Regions from separate parts of the Rahnella sp. PD4 genome, predicted to be linked through region 2. Evidence: riboswitches for the same ligand, from Rfam matches in the RefSeq annotation. Region 2 holds a riboswitch; the other holds the start of a gene.
What was found. A riboswitch is a leader RNA that binds a small molecule or an ion and turns the genes downstream of it on or off. The one in region 2 is predicted to bind thiamine pyrophosphate.
Positions count from the first base shown of each region.

Region 1: another riboswitch for thiamine pyrophosphate. It lies ahead of thiM (hydroxyethylthiazole kinase); the one in region 2 lies ahead of thiC (phosphomethylpyrimidine synthase ThiC).

Region 1 is NZ_JBLZQF010000002.1:756,494-766,898, reverse strand. It holds gene ACOZIO_RS08135 (DUF3313 domain-containing protein) at 1-644, opposite strand, end outside; gene ACOZIO_RS08130 (GNAT family N-acetyltransferase) at 783-1,205, opposite strand; TPP riboswitch at 1,371-1,469, shown strand; gene thiM (hydroxyethylthiazole kinase) at 1,504-2,322, shown strand; gene thiD (bifunctional hydroxymethylpyrimidine kinase/phosphomethylpyrimidine kinase) at 2,309-3,109, shown strand; gene ACOZIO_RS08115 (hypothetical protein) at 3,117-3,965, opposite strand; gene ACOZIO_RS08110 (GntR family transcriptional regulator) at 4,088-4,774, opposite strand; gene ACOZIO_RS08105 (AraC family transcriptional regulator) at 4,865-5,701, opposite strand; gene ACOZIO_RS08100 (MFS transporter) at 5,974-7,383, shown strand; gene ACOZIO_RS08095 (glycoside hydrolase family 127 protein) at 7,406-9,379, shown strand; gene ACOZIO_RS08090 (MFS transporter) at 9,455-10,405, opposite strand, start outside.
Region 2 is NZ_JBLZQF010000018.1:12,369-22,773, reverse strand. It holds gene ACOZIO_RS24755 (YjaG family protein) at 160-750, opposite strand; gene nfi (deoxyribonuclease V) at 807-1,502, opposite strand; gene hemE (uroporphyrinogen decarboxylase) at 1,512-2,576, opposite strand; gene nudC (NAD(+) diphosphatase) at 2,648-3,424, opposite strand; gene rsd (sigma D regulator) at 3,522-4,037, shown strand; TPP riboswitch at 4,123-4,249, shown strand; gene thiC (phosphomethylpyrimidine synthase ThiC) at 4,396-6,360, shown strand; gene thiE (thiamine phosphate synthase) at 6,357-7,010, shown strand; gene ACOZIO_RS24720 (HesA/MoeB/ThiF family protein) at 7,003-7,752, shown strand; gene thiS (sulfur carrier protein ThiS) at 7,749-7,949, shown strand; gene ACOZIO_RS24710 (thiazole synthase) at 7,951-8,730, shown strand; gene thiH (2-iminoacetate synthase ThiH) at 8,727-9,872, shown strand; gene rpoC (DNA-directed RNA polymerase subunit beta') at 10,137-10,405, opposite strand, start outside.

The DNA of each region.
Region 1 (10,405 bases), on a different contig from region 2:
TTGGTATCGTTCGCCAGGCTGTCTACTACAACTTTTAAATCGTTAGCAGTGACTTTCTGAGTATCGTTGGCAACCTGCTTACCGAAGCCTTTACGCACGACTTTAATCACCGGTTTGCCGGTGCTGGCATCGATCAGCTCACCTTCAAAGTAAACTTCAGTATCACGCGTACGATGGCCTGTGGCGGTTTCAGTACCCGCAATAACCAGCGCGACCGGGATGACTTCATAGAACTGCAAACCCTCTGCCGAGGTGTTCACACCGGTGATCGCACCTTTGAAAATCAGTGTGCGCGGCCCTGCGTGATCTGTCAGTGGCATGCGCTCTGCCAGTGCCGGTTTCATGCGGCTGTTGGCGTAATCCAGCACCCCCTGCAAGGTAGCTTTGTCGATTTGTTCCGTTGGCTGAGGTTCCGGATAGAATTTAATCGGTTCGTATTTGATATAAGAATAATTGGCTTTTTTGAAAGCAGGATCTATCCAGCGCAGCACCGGATTACCTGATGCAGTTTTGACTTCCTTCAGACCGGAATAATCACCTAAAAAACCGGAGTATTTTTCTGTCTGGGTAATATGGCTGGTACAACCGGCCAGGAACAGCGCACCGGTCACTGCAGCAATCTGCATCAGTTTCATTGTTTTCATTCATACCCTCGAAATTTTTAAGGAAGCCATCGTATGTATAGCACTGCTGCGGAATTTAACCTCTTAACGACAAAGAAAAAATGATATTCGTCAGAACCACGAAAATAAGGTTTTTCGGGGTAATCATTTTCTTCTCAATTATTTCTTTGGTGAATGAAATAAATAGTATTCACCTTTTGGGCTGTCCCCCGCAGAGATGATGGTCCAGCCTTTTGACAGATAAAAAGCGACGGCATTTTTACTCTTGGCTAAACATTTCAGCGATCCCTGACGGGTAAAGGTTTCTTCAGCAGCGTGAAGCAATGCCGAACCTGCACCGGTTCCCTGATACTGCGGATCAACAAACAGGTTATGCAAAAAATTTTCCTGAGTGAAAATTGAGGCGAATCCCAGTAAATGTCCGTCACGTTCTGCGACCAGTATTGTCTCGCCGAGCACTGCCCGGTCAAAATCTTCCAGCTGAAAATCGTCTTCCAGCCATGTCCAGGTGTGCTTGCGCGAGGCCAGATAGAGCGTACGTAAAAACGGGCGGTCTGCTTCTTGATAAGGGCGTACAGTCATTGTTGAGGGCAAGCATTGACTCCTGAGGAAGTTTTTCATCAACGTATGTTATTCAGGTCTGTGCCCAGATACTGCCAGTGAAGCGGAATGAGTTCAATAAGCTTCACTGATTGGTTTTTTAACGCATTTGCTGATTGATCTTCTGACCTCCGCCGCCAATAATGCTCCCTTGACTCGGGGTGCCCGCTGCAAAGCAGGGCTGAGATTTTACCCGTATTACCTGATCTGGATTATGCCAGCGTAGGGAAGTCAGGTATCTCTCCTGATACCGCCTTCTTGAGCGCCGGTAGGGAGACTTATGAATACCCGACCTACCTACATTCCCGGCGCTTTAGCCGCCACTTCTCTGAAACAACTTCGCTTTGCTGCGCCGCTGGTTCACTGCCTGACCAATGACGTGGTGCAATCTTTTACCGCCAACGTCCTGCTGGCGCTGGGCGCGTCTCCTGCGATGGTGGTTGATCCCGCCGAAGCGGCACAATTTAGTGCCATCGCCGATGCCCTGCTGGTCAATGTCGGTACGCTGACACATCCCCATGCGCAGGCAATGCTGGCAGCCATTCAGGCAGGCAGTCAGGCCGGAAAGCCCTGGGTGCTGGATCCGGTTGCCGTCGGCGGCCTGAACTGGCGTACAGAATTCTGTCGTGAACTCATCACACTTAAACCCGCAGCAATCCGCGGCAATGCCTCCGAAATCCTGGCCCTCAGCGGCGTCAGTGCGTCCGGGCGCGGCGTTGACAGCGGCGATGATTCCTTTTCTGCTTTACCTGCCGCACAGCAACTGGCGCGTGAGACCGGCGCAGTCGTGGCTGTCACCGGTGAAACCGATTATGTCACCGACGGCCAGCGCAGTTGGGCTGTGGCTGGCGGGCACCCGATGATGACCCGAGTGGTGGGAACAGGATGCGCACTATCCGCAGTAGTAGCCGCCTTTGCGGCTTTGCCGGGCGATCGTCTGGATAACGTGGCCGCCGCCTGCCGGGTGATGTCCTGCGCGGGCGAACGCGCCTGTATGGCCGTGAAAGGGCCGGGCAGTTTCACGCCTGAATTCCTCGATAATCTGTATTTAATGGGCGAAGAATGGCTGAACGGCGAGGCAGACAATGAAACGTATTAATGCACTGACGATTGCAGGCACTGATCCGAGTGGCGGGGCAGGGATCCAGGCGGATTTAAAAACCTTTTCGGCGCTTGGCGCGTACGGTACCAGTGTGATCACCGCGCTGGTAGCCCAAAATACCCGTGGTGTGCAATCGGTCTATAACATTGAGCCAGGGTTTGTTTCAGCACAGCTTGATTCCGTACTGAGCGATGTGCGGATCGACAGTACCAAAATTGGCATGCTGGCAAACAGCCAGATTGTGGAAGCGGTGGCGGAGCGGATCCGGCATTATCAGCCACCGTTTGTGGTGCTGGATACCGTGATGCTGGCGAAAAGTGGCGATCCTTTGCTGCTGCCGGAAGCCGTTGATGCGGTGCGCCGTTTGCTGATCCCGCAGGCTTCGATGATTACGCCAAACCTGCCGGAAGCGGCGGCGTTACTGGAATGTGCGGTCGCAGTGAACGAAACCGAAATGCGTGAGCAGGGAGAAGCACTGCTGGCGATGGGATGTGGCGCAGTGCTGATGAAAGGGGGGCATCTGAGCGATGAGGAAAGCCCTGACTGGCTGTTTACACCGGGTTCCCGCGAGCGGTTTACTGCGCCGCGTGTGAATACCCGACATACTCACGGCACAGGTTGTACGCTGTCGGCCGCGCTGGCCGCTTTACGTCCGCGTCATCAACACTGGGCCGGTGCTGTGCGTGAAGCCAAAGACTATTTACAGCAGGCGCTGATGCAGGCCGATTCACTTGACGTCGGTCACGGCATCGGGCCGGTACATCATTTCCACCGCTGGTGGTAACCACAGATTATGCGAGGCGCAGGGTTTCACTCAGCGCCTGTTCAGCCTGACGGAATTTCGTCAGTGCCTGTTGCAAATGCACGGCATCAAACGGGTTCAGCGGATAAAATTTTTCTTCTTTACGCGGGCGCAGCATCACGCGAATTTTGTCCGCTGACATCCGTTCAAACAGATAGCTGGCAATATCGTCGTTCTCTTCGTCTTTCCATGACAGCAGCAATGCCGCCTGTTCGCCGCTGCGTCGGCCAATAAACTGCCCGTGCAACCACAGCCCTTCCAGTTCGCCATCTTTTTGCAGTTTTTTACCGCTGAACCATGGCGATTCAGCCAGCGAAACGAGGGATTGTGACGTGATTTCGCCGTGCAACTGGCGCCATTGCGGGCGGTTGTTATCCATCTGCCAGCAGGCCATGCCGAGATAATCGTTCAGTTCACGCCAGTCCTGCTCCAGCTTCTCCCTGAGTTCAGGATCCTGCACATGCATGAACTGTTGCAGGCCGGTCGCCTGTTCGCCCAGCTTGTTATAGGCGATCACGGTCATGGTGCGGGGCTTACGGCGGAACGTGACCCACAGCAGCACTTTGGGGATACGGAAAGTGATGGCCTGAACGGTGAGTTTGTAACGATTGCCACGCGACATCACCAGGCCGCTGGACGTGCCCCGTTTGTCCTGATAATTCCTCACCAGGACCACGCTGTTCTGGCCCATCCAGCCCGTGACGTAATGTTCTTTTTCGCTTTCTGCCACGTCCAGATCCCGGACGATCTGACTGATTTTCTCGTTATCGAGTTGGGAAAGGGAGAGTGACTGATCGGCACTGTAGTAGCTTTTTTTCAGGGTGGCAGCGGCTGGCATAAAAGTATCCACGATATTGATGTGGTTTACAGCTTACACCAAGTTGTCATACAGATTTCAGGGCTAACCCGCAAAATTTGAACGCCGTCGCAAACTGCTTGTGTTGTACTCTCTCCCTTTACTTACTCGGCATCAAACCAGTCACTGTTTTGTTCAGCAATGGGCGTAATGGTGGAAATCATTTCCTGCAAATGAATACGGATGGCTTTTTCTGCGGCGTCCGGGTCATGCGCTTGCAGTCCGTCAAAAATCGCATAATGCTGTGCAATCAGATTTTCCGGCGGTGACACTTTGCTGAGTGTCAGAAAGCGGACGCGATCCATTGTCGCTTTGATGTGCTCGACGGTTTCCCATGCCAGACGGCAGTCGATAATTTGTGCGATCGTGCGGTGGAACTCATCATCCAGTAGCAGGAATTCCTGCGTTTGCTGACGCTTTGCTGCCAGTGTCTGACGCTCAAGATTATGTCCGAGCAGCGCCAGATCTTTGTCCGTAGCGACCATGGCTGCACGGCGTACCACGGCGGTTTCAACGGCTTCGCGAATGAAACGTCCGTCAGCGACCCGTTTGGAGGAAATTTTCATTACATACGTACCGCGTTGCGGTAAAACCTGAACCAGTCCGGCTTCGGCCAGTTTGATAAAGGCTTCACGAACCGGCTGACGGGACACATTAAAGCGTGTGGAAATCTCTTTCTCCGACAGGAATGCCCCCGGTGCGATGGCACAGGTGACGATGTCCTGACGCAAGGTGCGATAAATCTGCTGATTAACCGGCACATTACTGAGAAATTCAAAGGAGTCTGTCATGGGCAAAAGTTGTCTTTAAAGTCGGAAGACCCCAATACTAACATGAGTTTTCTGATGTTTTTGAGATTGTTAGCGCAAGGTTTTATCAAATTATTGGGAGTTTATATGCTCACGGCAATACAGCTTTTTGTAGGCCGCAGGGGTAATGCCCAGTAGTTTACGAAATACCCGACGAAAATACGCCACGTCGTTAAACCCCGTCAGGCGTGCCACGTCCGCCACATTGCCGGTATTGGCCAGTAGCAGTTTTTCTGCTGCCGCGACCCGTTGTTTATGCAGCGCCTCTGTCAGCGTCATCTGAAAGGTCAGGCGGAAAACCCGCCCGAGATAATCGGCATTACAATGCAGCCGTTCCGCCAGTTCAGAGGCTCCCAGCGGCAGATGGAATTGTGTCGTAATCAGCTGACGGGCTTTATAGGCCAGCGCCACACCGGGGCCGCCCGGTTCAACATTCTCCGGCCAGGTGCGTGAGACTTCTTCTAACAACAAAATCAGAAACAGATCCAGAGAATTACCGCCGCGTTCCTGTTCATATAAAAATAATCTGAACAGCGTTAGCAGCGTTTCGCGGTCCCTGACTTTACAATGTTGTGGAATATTCAGCTGTAAAGAGGGATTATTTTGCTGTGAATTATTTATTGCTATATCTTTCACAATATCAAAATGCAGCCAGTAAAATTTTAAATCAGCATCAAAGGTGGTGACGCCTTTATGTTCCCTGCCGGGAAATAACAATAGACTTTCTCCTTCGTGTAAATCAAAACGGCTATTTTCTTCCTGTAAAGACAATGAGCCCCGGACAACATAAATTAATTCATGCGAACTGAGTCTCCGGGTCGGATGTGTGCCTATTCCGCGGGAAATGAACAAACCGCCGTTTTGTACTTTCACCGGGATATTGACGGGAAACGTAAGCATTTCAGTCATTTTAAGGCACTCATCAGGCTGGATATACCTGACAGTAGCATAGAGAACATGCATCTCCAGCCAGGTTTAAAGAGGTTTTGATCTGCTTCACAGATTCTGATCGTGAGTCGGAATTGTCCCGTTTAACTACTTTATCCTCTTCTTGTTGGCATGAGGCCATTATGCCAGATTTATGGCGTACCTTATTTAAATCCAGGGCTGACACCCATAATTAGCCTTATTTATTGTGTTCCTACAGCTTATTAATAACGATATAAAAGCGAGGAAAAATAATGCCAACAGATTCAGTTAATACCGGTTCTGCAACGGTAAACGGAGAGAGCAGAATAACTTCTGCCCATGCCAGACTTTCGGTCAGTGAAAAAATCGGTTACGGATTAGGTGATGCCGGTGGCACGATAATGACCTGTCTGATCACCAGTTTTCTGACATTTTTTTATACCGATGTTTTCGGGCTGACGCCTGCTATCGTCGGTACGCTGTTTATTTCCCTGCGGGTGATTGATGCGATTTCCGATCCGCTGATGGGCATACTGGCTGACCGTACGCAAAGTCGCTGGGGACGTTTTCGTCCCTGGCAGTTATGGATTGCGTTACCTGTTGGCGTGATCGGGTTTCTCACCTTTACGGTGCCCGGCCTGAGTGGAGATGCCAAAATTGCCTACGCCTTCTTCACGTACTTCCTGCTTTCCGTGTCGTATACGGCAATCAACGTGCCGTATTGCGCACTGATTAACACCATGACCACCGATCATCGCGAAGTGATGTCTTGTCAGTCGTGGCGCTTTGTCCTGTGCGGTGTAGCGGGCTTTATGGTATCCGTCGGGCTGCCGTGGCTGGTACAGGTGTTGGGTAAAGGCAATGCGGCACTGGGATATCAGCAGGGCGTGGGGTTGCTGTGTGCAGTGGCGGTAGTGATGTTTCTGTGGTGTTTCTTCACCGTGCGCGAACGCCTGCCCCTTGCGTTGCTCGGGCAGTTCAGCGTTAAAGAACACATCCGCGGATTGCTGAAAAACGATCAGTTGTTGCTGGTTTTACTGATGTCTTTCCTGCTGATCAATGTGTTCAATCTGCGCGGCGGCGGCTACATGTATTTCATCACGTATGTGCTGAAAGGCGGGGCAGGCTACGCTTCGCTGTTCTTCGGTATGGTGACACTGGCTTCCATTTTCGGCGCGGTCATCGTCAATCAGCTGACCAAATTCATCGACAGCGTGCGGCTGTATATGCTGACAAATCTGGTACTGGCGGTGTTTTCCCTGATGCTGTGGTTTGTTCCTGCCGGTGAACATCACCAGATATTGTGGCTCGGTATCATCTTTGTACACTGCGTGATCCTCGGGTTCACGTTGCCGCTGCATTTTTCCATCATGGCGTTCGCCGATGATTACGGGCACTGGAAAAACGGTATCCGTTCCTCCGGCATGAACTTTGCCTTCAACCTCTTCTTTATCAAACTGGCCTGGGCATCCAGTGCCGGGATCATCAGCCTGGTCTTCATTCTGGTCTCTTATCAGGCTGGCGCAGAGCACCAGACTGCGGCATCACTCGGCGGGATCACCTTGCTGGAAACCCTGTTACCGGCGGCGATGCATCTGCTGCTGGCGGGAACGCTGATGTTTTGCAAACTCGATAACAAATTGCTGTCGCGGATGTCGCACGATTTAGCTGCAAAAATTTAATTTAACTTTTTCAGGAGGTTGTATGCCGTTTTCTCCGGTAGATTCTTTAGAAGTGCCTTTGCAAAAGGTGAATGTTTCCGATGCATTCTGGCTGGAATATCAGCGTCTGGTGAAAGAGGTGGTGGTGCCGTACCAGTGGAAAGCGCTCAATGATGATGTCGCCGACGCCGAACCAAGTCACGCGATTGAAAATTTCCGTATTGCCGCCGGGCAAAGTGATGGTGAATTCTATGGTATGGTTTTTCAGGACAGTGATGTTGCTAAGTGGCTGGAAGCGGTGGCGTATTTACTGACGAAAACGCCGGATCCCGCGCTGGAGGAAACGGCCGATCAACTGATTGAGCTGATCGGCGCAGTGCAGCAACCTGACGGCTATCTGAATACTTACTTCACCGTCAAAGAGCCGCAACAACGCTGGACTAATCTGGCTGAATGTCACGAACTTTACTGCGCCGGACATCTGATTGAAGCCGGTGTGGCTTATGTGCAGGCCACAGGCAAAACCCGTTTGCTGGAGATTGTCTGCAAGCTGGCTGATCACATCGCACATGTCTTCGGGCCGGGTGAGAAGCAGTTGCATGGCTACCCGGGACATCCGGAAATTGAGCTGGCACTGATGCGTCTGTATGAACAAACCGCCGAAAAGCGTTATCTTGACCTGACCCGTTATTTTGTTGAGCAACGGGGTACACAGCCGCATTTCTACGATATCGAATATGAAAAACGTGGAAAAACATCGCACTGGAATACCTACGGACCGGCGTGGATGGTGAAAGACAAGGCCTACAGCCAGGCGCATGTGCCGGTGGCCTTGCAGACAACGGCTGTCGGCCATGCGGTACGTTTTGTGTATCTGTATGCCGGTGTGGCCCATCTGGCGCGGCTGAGTCAGGATCAGGAAAAACGCGAAGTGTGCCAGCGTGTGTGGGAAAATATGACCCGGCGGCAGATGTACATTACCGGTTCTGTCGGATCGCAAAGCAGCGGTGAAGCTTTTTCTTCCGATTATGATTTACCCAATGACACGGCTTATACCGAAACCTGCGCATCGATTGGCCTGATGATGTTCGCCAACCGTATGTTGCAGATGGATCCTGACAGCCGTTATGCCGACGTGATGGAGCGGGCGCTCTACAACACTGTGCTGGCCGGGATGGCGCTTGATGGCAAACATTTCTTCTATGTCAATCCTCTGGAAGTGCATCCGAAAAGCATTCCGTTCAACCACATTTATGACCATGTAAAACCGGTGCGTCAGCGCTGGTTCGGCTGCGCCTGCTGTCCGCCGAATATTGCGCGTCTGCTGACATCGCTCGGCCACTATATCTATACCCAGCGCCCGGACGGTGTGGATATCAATCTGTATATCGGCAGCGATGTCGAAGCGACAATTGGCGGAAAAGCGTTGCGGCTGAAACAGTCCGGCGGCTACCCGTGGACAGAATGCGTGCTGATTGACGTCGATACCGATCAGCCGCTGGAGGCGACACTGGCATTGCGTTTACCCGACTGGTGTGACAGTCCGCAGGTTTCGCTCAATGGTAATCCGCTGGCGCTGGCCAGCCTGACGCAACATGGATATCTGCGTCTGACCCGGACATGGCAGAAAGGCGATCGGCTTGAAATGATACTGCCGATGCCGGTGATACGGGTGAAAGGCAACGCGCTGTTGCGGCACGTTGCAGGCAAAGTGGCAGTGCAGCGGGGGCCGCTGGTGTATTGCCTTGAGCAGGCTGACAACGGCAGTGAGCTGCATAACATCCGCCTGCCGCATGATGCAACGTTCCGTCTGATTTCCGGCAGCGGACTGTTCGCCGGTAAAACATTATTGCAGGCTCAGGGCGGGCGCCGGGCATCCGTTCAGGCCAGTCAGCAGCCGCTTTATCACTATAATCCGCCTGTGGAAGACACTGTGCCGCAAACCCTGACCTTTGTACCGTACTTTACCTGGGCGAATCGCGGAGAGGGAGAAATGCGGGTGTGGGTGGACGAATAAAATCGCCATCCTGCAACCTGACTGAATATTGGCTGCGCTCCCCGTTGACGGGGAGCGACATGCACATTCAGACCATCAGCTGTGAGACAGCGTGGAGTCGGGCAGGTGTTTTGGCGGTTTAATCACGAAGAACACCAAAATAGCGCCCAGCGCGGCGACGCCGCCAGCGAGAATAAAGGCACTGTCAAAGCGTCCGGTGTTTTGAACAATGAAACCCGTCACGACCGGGCCGATGATACCCGAGACGCTGCCGACCAGATGAATAAATCCACTGGTGCCGCCGACGCGGGATTTATGCACCACATCCTGGATAATCGCCCAGTAAATCGCACCGGTCGTATACAGGAAGAAAATAGACACTGACATCAGGATGACTGCCGGAACCACGCTGGTGACAATCCCGGCGAGTGCGACACAAACAGCCGCAGCTAACAGGCTGACCACTAATATAATTTTACGCGACAGCAATAAGCGGCCGGTAATATTAAAAATTTTATCAGAAATATAACCACCTAATGCCAGGCCGACAAAACCCACAATCCAGGGAATAACCGTCGTCAGGCTCATCTCTTTAATATTCAGTCCATGTGCCTGTACCAGATAAGCCGGGAACCAGCTGAGGAAGAAAAATAAAATATAGTTGTAGCAGAAGAAGGCAAATGCAGTAACCAGAATAATCGGCTGACGTAAATAATACCCAAGACCATGTGAAGCCTGCGCCATATTCTCTTCTTCACTTAAATGCTCATTCTTCATTTCGTCAACTAAACGCAGTTCTTCCGGTGAAACGCGTTTGCTTTTCAGCGGATTATCCGCAACCGTAAAGAACCACACCACCATCCAGACGATGCCGATACTGGCAATGACCATAAACGCCGGACGCCAGCCGAAGGAAATTGCCAGATATCCGACAATCGGCCCAGCCACTGCGCCACCCAGGGGAGAACCGGCACTGAGCAAGCCCATCGCGGTTGCCGCCTGTTTCTTCGGGAACCAGCCGTTGATCATTTTATTTGCCGAAGCACA
Region 2 (10,405 bases):
CAAAGCATCGAGTGCGACGGATATGCCGATTGACAGCACCCTCCTGCATACACGCACCGATAGCCACTTTTTTTACGCCCCCCAAATGTAGACCAGACAGGGTGCGGATGTGAAGCCTTAAGGCACGACAAATCAGGCGTTAAATCACGTTTTCTTGCCTTATTGCGTTAAATTTATGCCAATGTTACTGACAGCGGCTTCACGCAGGTCAGAACGTAACCCTTTTATTAATTCCAGGTCACGCTCTTCACAGTCAGCCAACAGGCGAAAAATCTCCCATTGGATGTCCCATTCCTCTTCCACGGCAGGAATGACTTTGAGTTCTTCATCCGTCATTTCTCTACCGGCCTGAGTCATTTCCAGCATCGCGACAGTACGAATTGACGCCTCACTGACGGCAACCGCGTGTGACAGCGTTTCGCCACTCAGACGTGAATGAATCAGTTCACCTAATGCAATACATGCATCGATGGCCGGATAAACCCCATAGATGTCGTAATCATCGGAAGAAGGCACCGCTTCTTCCAGTTTTTCGAGCTGTGAGTCAAAATTGACCTTGGCGTCTTTTACCACCAGCGTCTCCCAGATTAAATCCAGGATGCGGCGGTAAAGCTGTGCTTCGCCAAACCCGGTTTCCAGACAAAATGCCTGATAGTTCGGGTACATGCGTTCACACAGGCTTGCCATAAACGTTACGTGTTGCCAGCTTTCCAGCTTTTCGAGACGTAAATGAATTGGATTACGTAACATGAGTTGATCTCGTTAACTTTTCTGCGCGGGAGTTTACCTGAAATAAATCAATATCCCTATTCCTTGATTCCTAAAAGATCATCACTCAGCCGTTGCCAGCGTTGAAACGCCGTCCGGTTTGACGCCACAGCATCTGCCCAACGGGTAGGCTCCGGCAGACGATATTGCCGCATGCACTGTTGTACCCAATAAAGCGATGAATCCATGCTGATACGATTACCGGGTGAGATGAATAATGGATTACAACGCAGCTTGCTCCGCCACACCCAGCCAATCTGTTCATCCCCTTCGTACAGCGCCTGGCGACTGTGTAGTTCCTCACCCAGTGGCAGGAACTGACCACATAGACGGCTTTTCGCCACACCAATCGTCGGAACATCGATCATCAGGCCAAAATGACTGGCGACACCAAGACGACGCGGATGCGCAATCCCTTGCCCGTCGACGAAAACCAGATCAGGGTGCGATGAGAGCTGCCGCCACGCCTGCAGCAGGGCGGGAAGTTCGCGGAAGGAAAGGAAACCAGGAATGTAAGGCATAACAGTGGGGATACGGGCAATCTGATACTCTACCAGCTCCAGCGTCGGGTAGCGTAAAACAGCCACCGCCGCGCGTGTCACCTCACCCCCCTGTTCGAAACCGACATCCACACCCGCGATCAATGCGGGAGGGGTGAATTCGGGCGGATCCTGCAATTTAATCTGATCTGCGAGGATCCGTTGTTCTTCACGTAAAGCACGGGTATTGATCATACCGGGATTTTACTCGTGATATTGCCGGGACAGGCTATGCACCGCTTCGACGAAGGCCCCCGCATTTTCCGGCGGGACGTCCTGATGAATGCCGTGACCCAGATTGAACACATGACCATTACCTTTGCCGAAACCGGCAAGGATGGTCTCCACTTCCTGCTCTATACGCACCGGCGAGGCATACAACATTGAAGGATCCATGTTGCCCTGAATCGCGACTTTGTCACCCACGCGACGGCGCGCATCGGCAATATCGGTGGTCCAGTCGAGACCCAGTGCATCGCAGCCCGTCGCAGCCATCGCTTCCAGCCACTGTCCGCCGCCTTTGGTAAACAGCGTGACCGGCACACGACGCCCTTCATTTTCACGGATCAGGCCATCGACAATCTTGTGCATATAGTTCAGGGAAAATTCGCGGTAATCGCGGGGAGACAGTACGCCGCCCCAGGTGTCAAAAATCATTACCGACTGGGCGCCCGCTTTGATCTGGGCATTAAGGTAAAGAATAACGCTGTCTGCCACTTTATCGAGTAACAGATGGAAAGTGGACGGATCGGCGTACATCATCTTTTTGATTTTGGTGAAGGCTTTACTGCTGCCACCTTCTACCATATACGTCGCCAGCGTCCACGGGCTGCCGGAGAAACCGATAAGCGGCACTTCACCTTTCAGGTTCTTACGGATAGTACGCACGGCGTTCATGACATACCCAAGCTCCATTTCAGGATCCGGAACCGGCAGTTTTTCGACATCGGCACGGTTCGTTAATGGCGAAGAAAAACGCGGCCCTTCACCGGCTTCAAAATACAGCCCAAGCCCCATCGCATCAGGAATGGTCAGGATGTCGGAGAATAGGATCGCCGCATCCAGCGGATAGCGACGAAGCGGCTGCAAAGTCACTTCACAGGCCAGCTCGGCATTCTTGCACAGCGACATAAAATCACCGGCTTCAGCGCGGGTTTCTTTGTACTCCGGCAAATAACGGCCTGCCTGACGCATCATCCAGACCGGTGTAATGTCCACTGGCTGACGTAACAAAGCACGCAGGTAACGGTCGTTTTTCAACTCATTCATTCTTGCTCTTTCCTTCAGTATTCGGGCCGCCCGACAATCGTCTCACAGCATTCTATCACGTAAAACCGCCTCTACTCTTCGTGTTCAGCACGACAAAGAGCCACGGTGTCTTCAATAAGACGGCGCGCGATCGTCCCTGGCGGTGGCAACTGCGGTAATGCATCAAAGCGATACCAGTTCGCGTTAAGCAACTCTTTCGGGTCATGCTGAATGTCGCCACTGTCGTAATCCGCCATAAATGCCATCATCAGCGAATTGGGGAACGGCCAGGGCTGAGAACTGACATAACGGACGTTTTTCACACGAATATTACTTTCTTCCAGGACTTCGCGTGCCACGGTTTCCTCCAGGGTTTCTCCGACCTCAACAAAACCCGCCAGAACCGTGTGAATGCCATTACGATGCCGGACATGCTGTGCCAGCAAAATCTCATCACCCTTACGGATGGCGACAATAATGCAGGGTGCAATCTGCGGATAATAGCGTTCGCGGCAGTGCCCGCAGAGTGCAGCCCACTCGGTTTTGCTGACATGCATTGCATGCCCGCAGTAGCCACAGAACTGATGAGATCGATAAAATTCAGACAGCTGTACACCGCGCCCGACCAACTGGAATAATCCACGATCCTGATCCAGCAACTGACGGGCGGAAAACATATGGTTTGGCATCGCCTGACGAATCAGCCAGACAGGTTCACCCTGCCATTCGCCGATCTGTCGCGCCGTTTTACCGGTCAGAGAAAATTGTGTGGCGCTGCCAAATGGCAGTTCGCCCTCAGGCAGCCATAGCTTGCCGTCCTGGCTGATGACCCACCAGCCATTGTGTTGCTCGGTAATCTGTAATTCCATAATTGTTGTTGCATAACCTCATCGGGACTGACAATCTGAGGGGATATTCACCTGTTAGTAACTTTTAGTTACGTCTTTATCGCTCACGGAGTCAACCATGCTAAATCGTCTGGAAAGACTGACCCAACGCGTTGGTGGCAATAATGCGTTAGTGGATCAATGGCTGCACGCACGCAAAGAGCTGCTGGTTTCGTACTGCACTTTGGTCGGCCTCAAGCCCAATAAAGAAAAACATACCCCTCTCAATGAAAAAGCGCTGGATAACTTTTGCCATAACCTGGTGGACTATCTGTCTGCCGGTCATTTCCATCTGTATCAGCGGATCATTGATGAAGTTGAAGGTGCGAATAGCCCGATAAAATTGCAGGCTGCAAAAATCTATCCTGCACTGGAACTGAATACTGAAACTATCATGGCTTTCCATGATAGTTACACTGAAAATGATATTGATGATGACAATGCTTTCGCATTTCATTATGCATTATCCGATATAGGTGAAGCGTTAGATGCGCGTTTTCAGCTGGAAGATCAATTAATTATTCTCGCTTTTAATCGCAGCAGTCAGGCAGTAAAGCCACCTGAAAATGAAGAACATCTCGCCAGACCGGTTTAAGACTTTGCCCTACTAAAATCCGGCTAAGATTTGTGATTTTAGTAATAGTTTTAGTTGTAGTTTCAAAAAACGCCTCCTATATTGAGGCTTCTTGTCGGAGTGCCTAGCGCATAATTTTCTCGCGAAGATTACGCCAGGCTGAGACCGTTAATTCGGGATCCGCGGAACCTGATCGGGTTAGTACCCGCGAAGGGAACAAGAGTAATGTTATGCGTTCAGCGTAATCTGGCATCTGCCTGCATCAGGCCGCCTGCGCTCCATCGCCCATTTTTACTCCTGCCGTAAACCTCCAGACAAGCAATTTTCCATCACGTTTTTGCCACGTTTTTACTACGCAAAACAACACAAGGAATTTGCTATGTCGAGTACTCAAAAAACTGTTGTTTCTACAAAGACACCTTCAAACCGCCGTGAACAACGGGCGCAGGCGCAGTCGTTTATCGACAGTCTGCAGGGTGAAGCTTTTCCCAATTCCCGCCGTATTTATCTTGAAACTGACCGCCATGATATCCGCGTACCGATGCGTGAAATCCAGCTCAGCCCGACGCTGGTCGGCGGCGGCAAAGACAATCCACAATTCGAAGAAAATGAAGCGATTCCTGTTTATGATACCGCCGGGCCTTACGGCGATCCGTCGGCAGTTATCGACGTGCATACCGGCCTGGAAAAATTACGCGCCCGCTGGATAAACGCGCGGGCGGACACGGAGGAACTCCCGCAGGTCAGTTCCGGTTTTACCCAGCAGCGACTGGCGGATGAAGGGCTGGACCACCTCCGCTTCGAACACCTGCCCCGCCCGCGCAAAGCCATTGCGGGTAAAAATGTCACACAACTGCATTACGCCCGCAAAGGCATCATCACGCCTGAGATGGAGTTTATCGCCGTTCGCGAAAATATGGGGCGTGAACGCATCCGCGGTGACGTTCTGCGTCAGCAACATCCCGGCGAAAGCTTCGGTGCGCATCTGCCCGCCAATATCACCGCAGAGTTTGTAAGACAGGAAGTCGCTGCCGGTCGCGCGATTATTCCCGCCAATATTAACCATCCTGAATCAGAGCCGATGATCATCGGACGCAATTTCCTGGTGAAAGTGAACGCCAACATCGGCAACTCGGCGGTGACGTCTTCTATCGAAGAAGAAGTCGAGAAACTGGTATGGTCGACACGCTGGGGCGCGGATACCGTGATGGATCTCTCCACCGGCCGTTATATACATGAAACCCGTGAGTGGATCCTGCGTAACAGTCCGGTACCTATTGGTACCGTGCCGATTTATCAGGCACTGGAAAAAGTCAACGGCGTGGCCGAAGACCTGAACTGGGAAATGTTTCGCGATACGTTGCTGGAACAGGCCGAACAAGGTGTCGATTACTTCACCATACACGCTGGGGTATTGCTGCGTTACGTGCCGATGACCGCCAAACGCCTGACCGGGATTGTGTCCCGCGGCGGTTCGATCATGGCGAAATGGTGCCTTTCACATCATCAAGAAAGTTTCCTGTATGAGCATTTCCGCGAAATTTGCGAAATCTGTGCCGCCTATGATGTCTCGCTGTCACTGGGCGACGGCCTGCGGCCTGGCTCCATTCAGGATGCCAACGACGAAGCGCAATTTGCCGAATTACGTACATTAGGTGAACTGACCAAAATCGCCTGGGAATATGATGTTCAGGTCATGATCGAAGGACCGGGACATGTGCCGATGCAGATGATCCGCCGCAATATGACCGAAGAACTCGAACATTGCCACGAAGCGCCCTTCTATACCCTCGGCCCGCTGACTACCGATATCGCGCCGGGTTATGACCATTTCACGTCCGGTATTGGTGCCGCAATGATTGGCTGGTTCGGTTGCGCCATGCTCTGTTATGTCACGCCAAAAGAGCATCTCGGCCTGCCTAACAAAGAAGACGTTAAGCAGGGTCTCATCACCTACAAAATCGCAGCACATGCCGCCGATTTAGCGAAAGGACATCCCGGCGCCCAAATCCGTGACAACGCTATGTCAAAAGCACGGTTCGAATTCCGCTGGGAAGACCAGTTTAATCTGGCTCTCGATCCGGCAACGGCTCGTGCCTATCACGATGAAACGCTGCCTCAGGAATCCGGCAAAGTGGCACACTTTTGCTCAATGTGCGGTCCGAAATTCTGCTCCATGAAAATCACTCAGGAAGTGCGCGATTATGCCGCCGCACTGGAAGCCAAAGCCCAGCCGGTTGAAGTTATTGAATCCGGTATGGCACAGATGTCTGCCGAATTCCGTTCACGCGGCAGCGAGCTTTATCATCCGGCCGACAATCTCAGCACGGAGAACAACCAATGAATCAGTCCGCTCAACCCTTTCCTGCCGTTCCGTTCCACCTTGGTTTATATCCGGTCGTGGATACCGTGGAATGGATTGCCCGCCTGCTGGATGCGGGCGTTAAAACGTTGCAATTACGTGTGAAAGATTTGTCTGATGAGGACGTCGAGCCAGCAATTATTGATGCAATTGCGCTGGGCAAAAAATATCAGGCACGGTTATTTATCAATGATTACTGGCGCCTGGCGATAAAGCATCAGGCTTATGGTGTGCATTTAGGTCAGGAAGATCTGGATACTGCCGATCTTGAGGCAATCCGTCAGGCTGGTTTACGGCTGGGCGTATCCACACATGATGATACTGAAATGGCACGCGCTGTCGCCGTGAAACCTTCTTACATCGCCCTCGGTCATATCTTCCCGACGCAGACCAAAGATATGCCGTCGGCGCCACAAGGACTGAAAGAACTCGCCCGACACATCAGGCAACTCAACGGCAGCTTCCCGACGGTGGCCATCGGCGGGATCAGCATTGAACGTGCTCCGTCGGTTCTCGATTGCGGCGTCGGCAGCATCGCCGTCGTCAGCGCCATTACGCAGGCAGCAGACTGGCGGGCAGCCACCGCAGAATTACTGGCTTTATGCGCCAGTAAGGTGCCGGAAGATGCTTAACGATGCGGCTTTTATGCGCTACAGCCGTCAGCTGATGCTGGAGGAGTTCGGTCCGCAGGCACAGGAAAAGCTACAGGCGGCGAAAGTCCTGATTGTCGGGCTAGGCGGACTGGGATCGCCGGCAGCCTTATATCTGGCAGCGGCAGGCGTAGGTACGCTGGTTCTGGCCGATGACGATCAATTACACATCACCAATCTTCAACGACAGATACTCTACCGCACCGCAGATCTCGATCAGCCCAAAGCGGTTCTGGCAAAACGTGAATTACTGCGTCTGAATCCGCTTTGCGAAGCCGTGGCCATCACGGAGCGTCTGACAGGCGAAGCGTTGATCCGTGCCGTGTCAGACACCGATATCGTTTTAGATTGCAGCGATAACATGGAAACCCGGCACGCGGTTAATAAAGCCTGCGTAGAGGCTAAAAAAACCTTGATCAGCGGTAGCGCCGTCGGATTCAGCGGACAGCTTCTGGTGCTAGAAGCGCCTTATGTACACGGTTGTTACGCCTGTTTGTATCCGGATCAGGAAACCGTACAGCGCAATTGCCGAACATCAGGTGTGCTCGGCCCGGTCGTTGGCACCATCGGTACATTGCAGGCGCTGGAAGCACTAAAAATCCTGGCGGGACTGCCTTCCGTACTGAGCGGAAAGTTACGTCTGTTCGACGGTAAAACGCAAAACTGGCGTTCACTGCAACTCACACGTTCATCAGCCTGTGCCATCTGCGGAGGCCACGCATGAACATTCTGGTCAATGAAGTACCACACCAATTCAGTCAACCGCTCACCTTGTTGAACCTGCTCAGTTTACTGGCATTAAATCCTGCAGGCAGCGCACTGGCGGTTAATCAGGTCATTATTCCCCGCGATAACTGGCCTGCTCATTTACTGGAAGACGGTGACGAGATCCTGCTCTTTCAGGCGATAGCCGGAGGCTGATATGTTAAAAATTGCTGATACCACCTTTACGTCACACCTTTTTACCGGAACGGGAAAATTCGCCAGCCCGGCGTTAATGCAACAGGCACTGGAAGCATCCGGCACTCAACTGGTGACCATGGCGATGAAACGTGTTGATCTGCGTCGCGGAGGGGATGACATTTTGTTTCCTTTGCAGCAGCTCGGGGTCCGTTTGTTGCCTAACACATCCGGTGCTAAAACAGCTGAGGAGGCCGTATTTGCCGCACAACTGGCAAGAGAAGCACTGGCAACAAACTGGGTGAAGCTTGAAATTCACCCAGACGTAAAATACCTGCTGCCCGATGCCATAGAAACGTTGAAAGCCGCAGAGATTCTGGTGAAAAAAGGATTCGTTGTTTTGCCGTATTGCAGCGCGGATCCGGTGTTGTGTAAACGTCTGGAAGAAGTCGGTTGTGCCGCCGTCATGCCCCTGGGTGCGCCGATCGGCTCCAATCAGGGTCTGCAAACCCGTGAGTTTTTGCAAATCATCATTGAGCAGGCACAGATTCCGGTCGTCGTTGATGCCGGTATTGGTGCCCCAAGCCAGGCCGCTGAAGCGCTGGAAATAGGGGCCGATGCTGTATTAGTCAATACGGCGATAGCCGTCGCAGGCGATCCGGTTGCTATGGCAACGGCATTCCGGCTGGCGGTACAGGCCGGCGCAATCGCCCGTCAAAGCGGCCTGGGTGGCAGGCAGCGGCAAGCCAGCGCGTCAAGTCCGCTGACCGGTTTCCTCAATGCTCCGCAGGTATCCCTATGAATAACTTTACGGATGTGTGGTCAATGCTGGACTGGGATGATATTTCCCTACGCATCAACAGCAAAACATCCCGTGATGTTGAACAGGCGCTCAGCCGCAACAAAATCAGCCGTGAAGATTTCATGGCATTAATTTCTCCGGCTGCGCTGCCTTATCTGGAAACTATGGCGCAACGCGCTCAACAACTGACACGTCAGCGATTCGGCAATACGGTGAATTTCTTCGCCCCCTTGTATTTATCCAATCTTTGCGCCAACGAATGTACATATTGCGGCTTTTCGATGAGCAATAAAATCAAACGTAAAACGCTGGATGAAAATGAAATCAGTCGGGAGTGTGAAGCGCTGAATGCGCTGGGCTTCAAACATCTGTTATTGGTCACCGGCGAACACAAGGGAAAAGTCGGCATGGATTATTTCCGCCGCCATTTGCCGCCAATCAGAAGCCATTTCGATTCGCTGATGATCGAAGTTCAGCCGCTACAGCAGGAAGAATATGCCGAGCTGAAAACGCTGGGGCTGGACGGTGTATTGGTTTATCAGGAGACCTATCACGCACCGACCTATGCCTTGCATCATCTTCGCGGACAGAAACAAGATTTTTTCTGGCGACTGGAGACACCGGACCGGCTCGGGCGGGCAAGGATCGATAAAATCGGACTTGGGGCCCTGTTTGGGCTTTCAGGCAACTGGCGGACGGACAGTTATATGGTGGCCGAACATTTGTTGTACCTCCAACAAACCTACTGGCAAAGCCGTTATTCGGTGGCATTTCCGAGATTGCGCCCTTGTACCGGCGGTATCGAACCAGCTTCTTTGTTAGAAGAAAACCAGCTTGTACAACTGATATGCGCTTTCAGGATGCTGGCACCGGATGTCGAGCTTTCATTGTCGACGCGCGAATCACCTTACTTCCGCGATCATGTCATCCCGCTGGCGATCAACACCGTCAGCGCAGGATCTAAAACACAACCCGGTGGCTATGCCGATGATCATCCGGAACTTGAGCAATTTGCACCGCACGATAACCGATCCCCGCAACGTGTCGCAGAGGCATTAACACAAGCCGGGCTGCAGCCGGTCTGGAAAGACTGGGACAGTTTTTTGGGGCGGGTCTCGCAGGAAAATGTCGCCGGAGGGTAATTTAGTAAACTCTCAGGAATACAGATTCCATAAAACAATTTTGCTCCTCGCGCCAGCAGTCCTGGGGCATTAATGTGCCTTTGCCACTGCACATTCGCAACTGGCCGGCGCCATTCATCCCGGCGCTGCTTCCAAATAGCCGGAACAGGTTATCGTCCAGTTTCCTGTTCCGGCTCCTCTTTACCCGCCACGTCCTTTCTCAAATTTCAGGTAAAAAAAAACCGCCCTCGAAGGGGCGGTTTTATGCGTTTCGACAGAAGACGATTAATCGTCGCTGTTACCGAAACCTGCGTTCAGCAGTTCAGCCAGGTTAGCCGTTGCTTCATCCGCACTGACTTGCGGTACAACTGGCACTTCGCCCTGTGCTTTACGGCGTGCACGATCCTGATGATAAGCGTAACCGGTACCGGCTGGGATCAGACGGCCAACGATAACGTTCTCTTTCAGGCCACGCAGTTCATCACGTTTACCCGCAACAGCGGCTTCAGTAAGAACGCGCGTGGTTTCCTGGAACGATGCAGCAGAGATGAAGG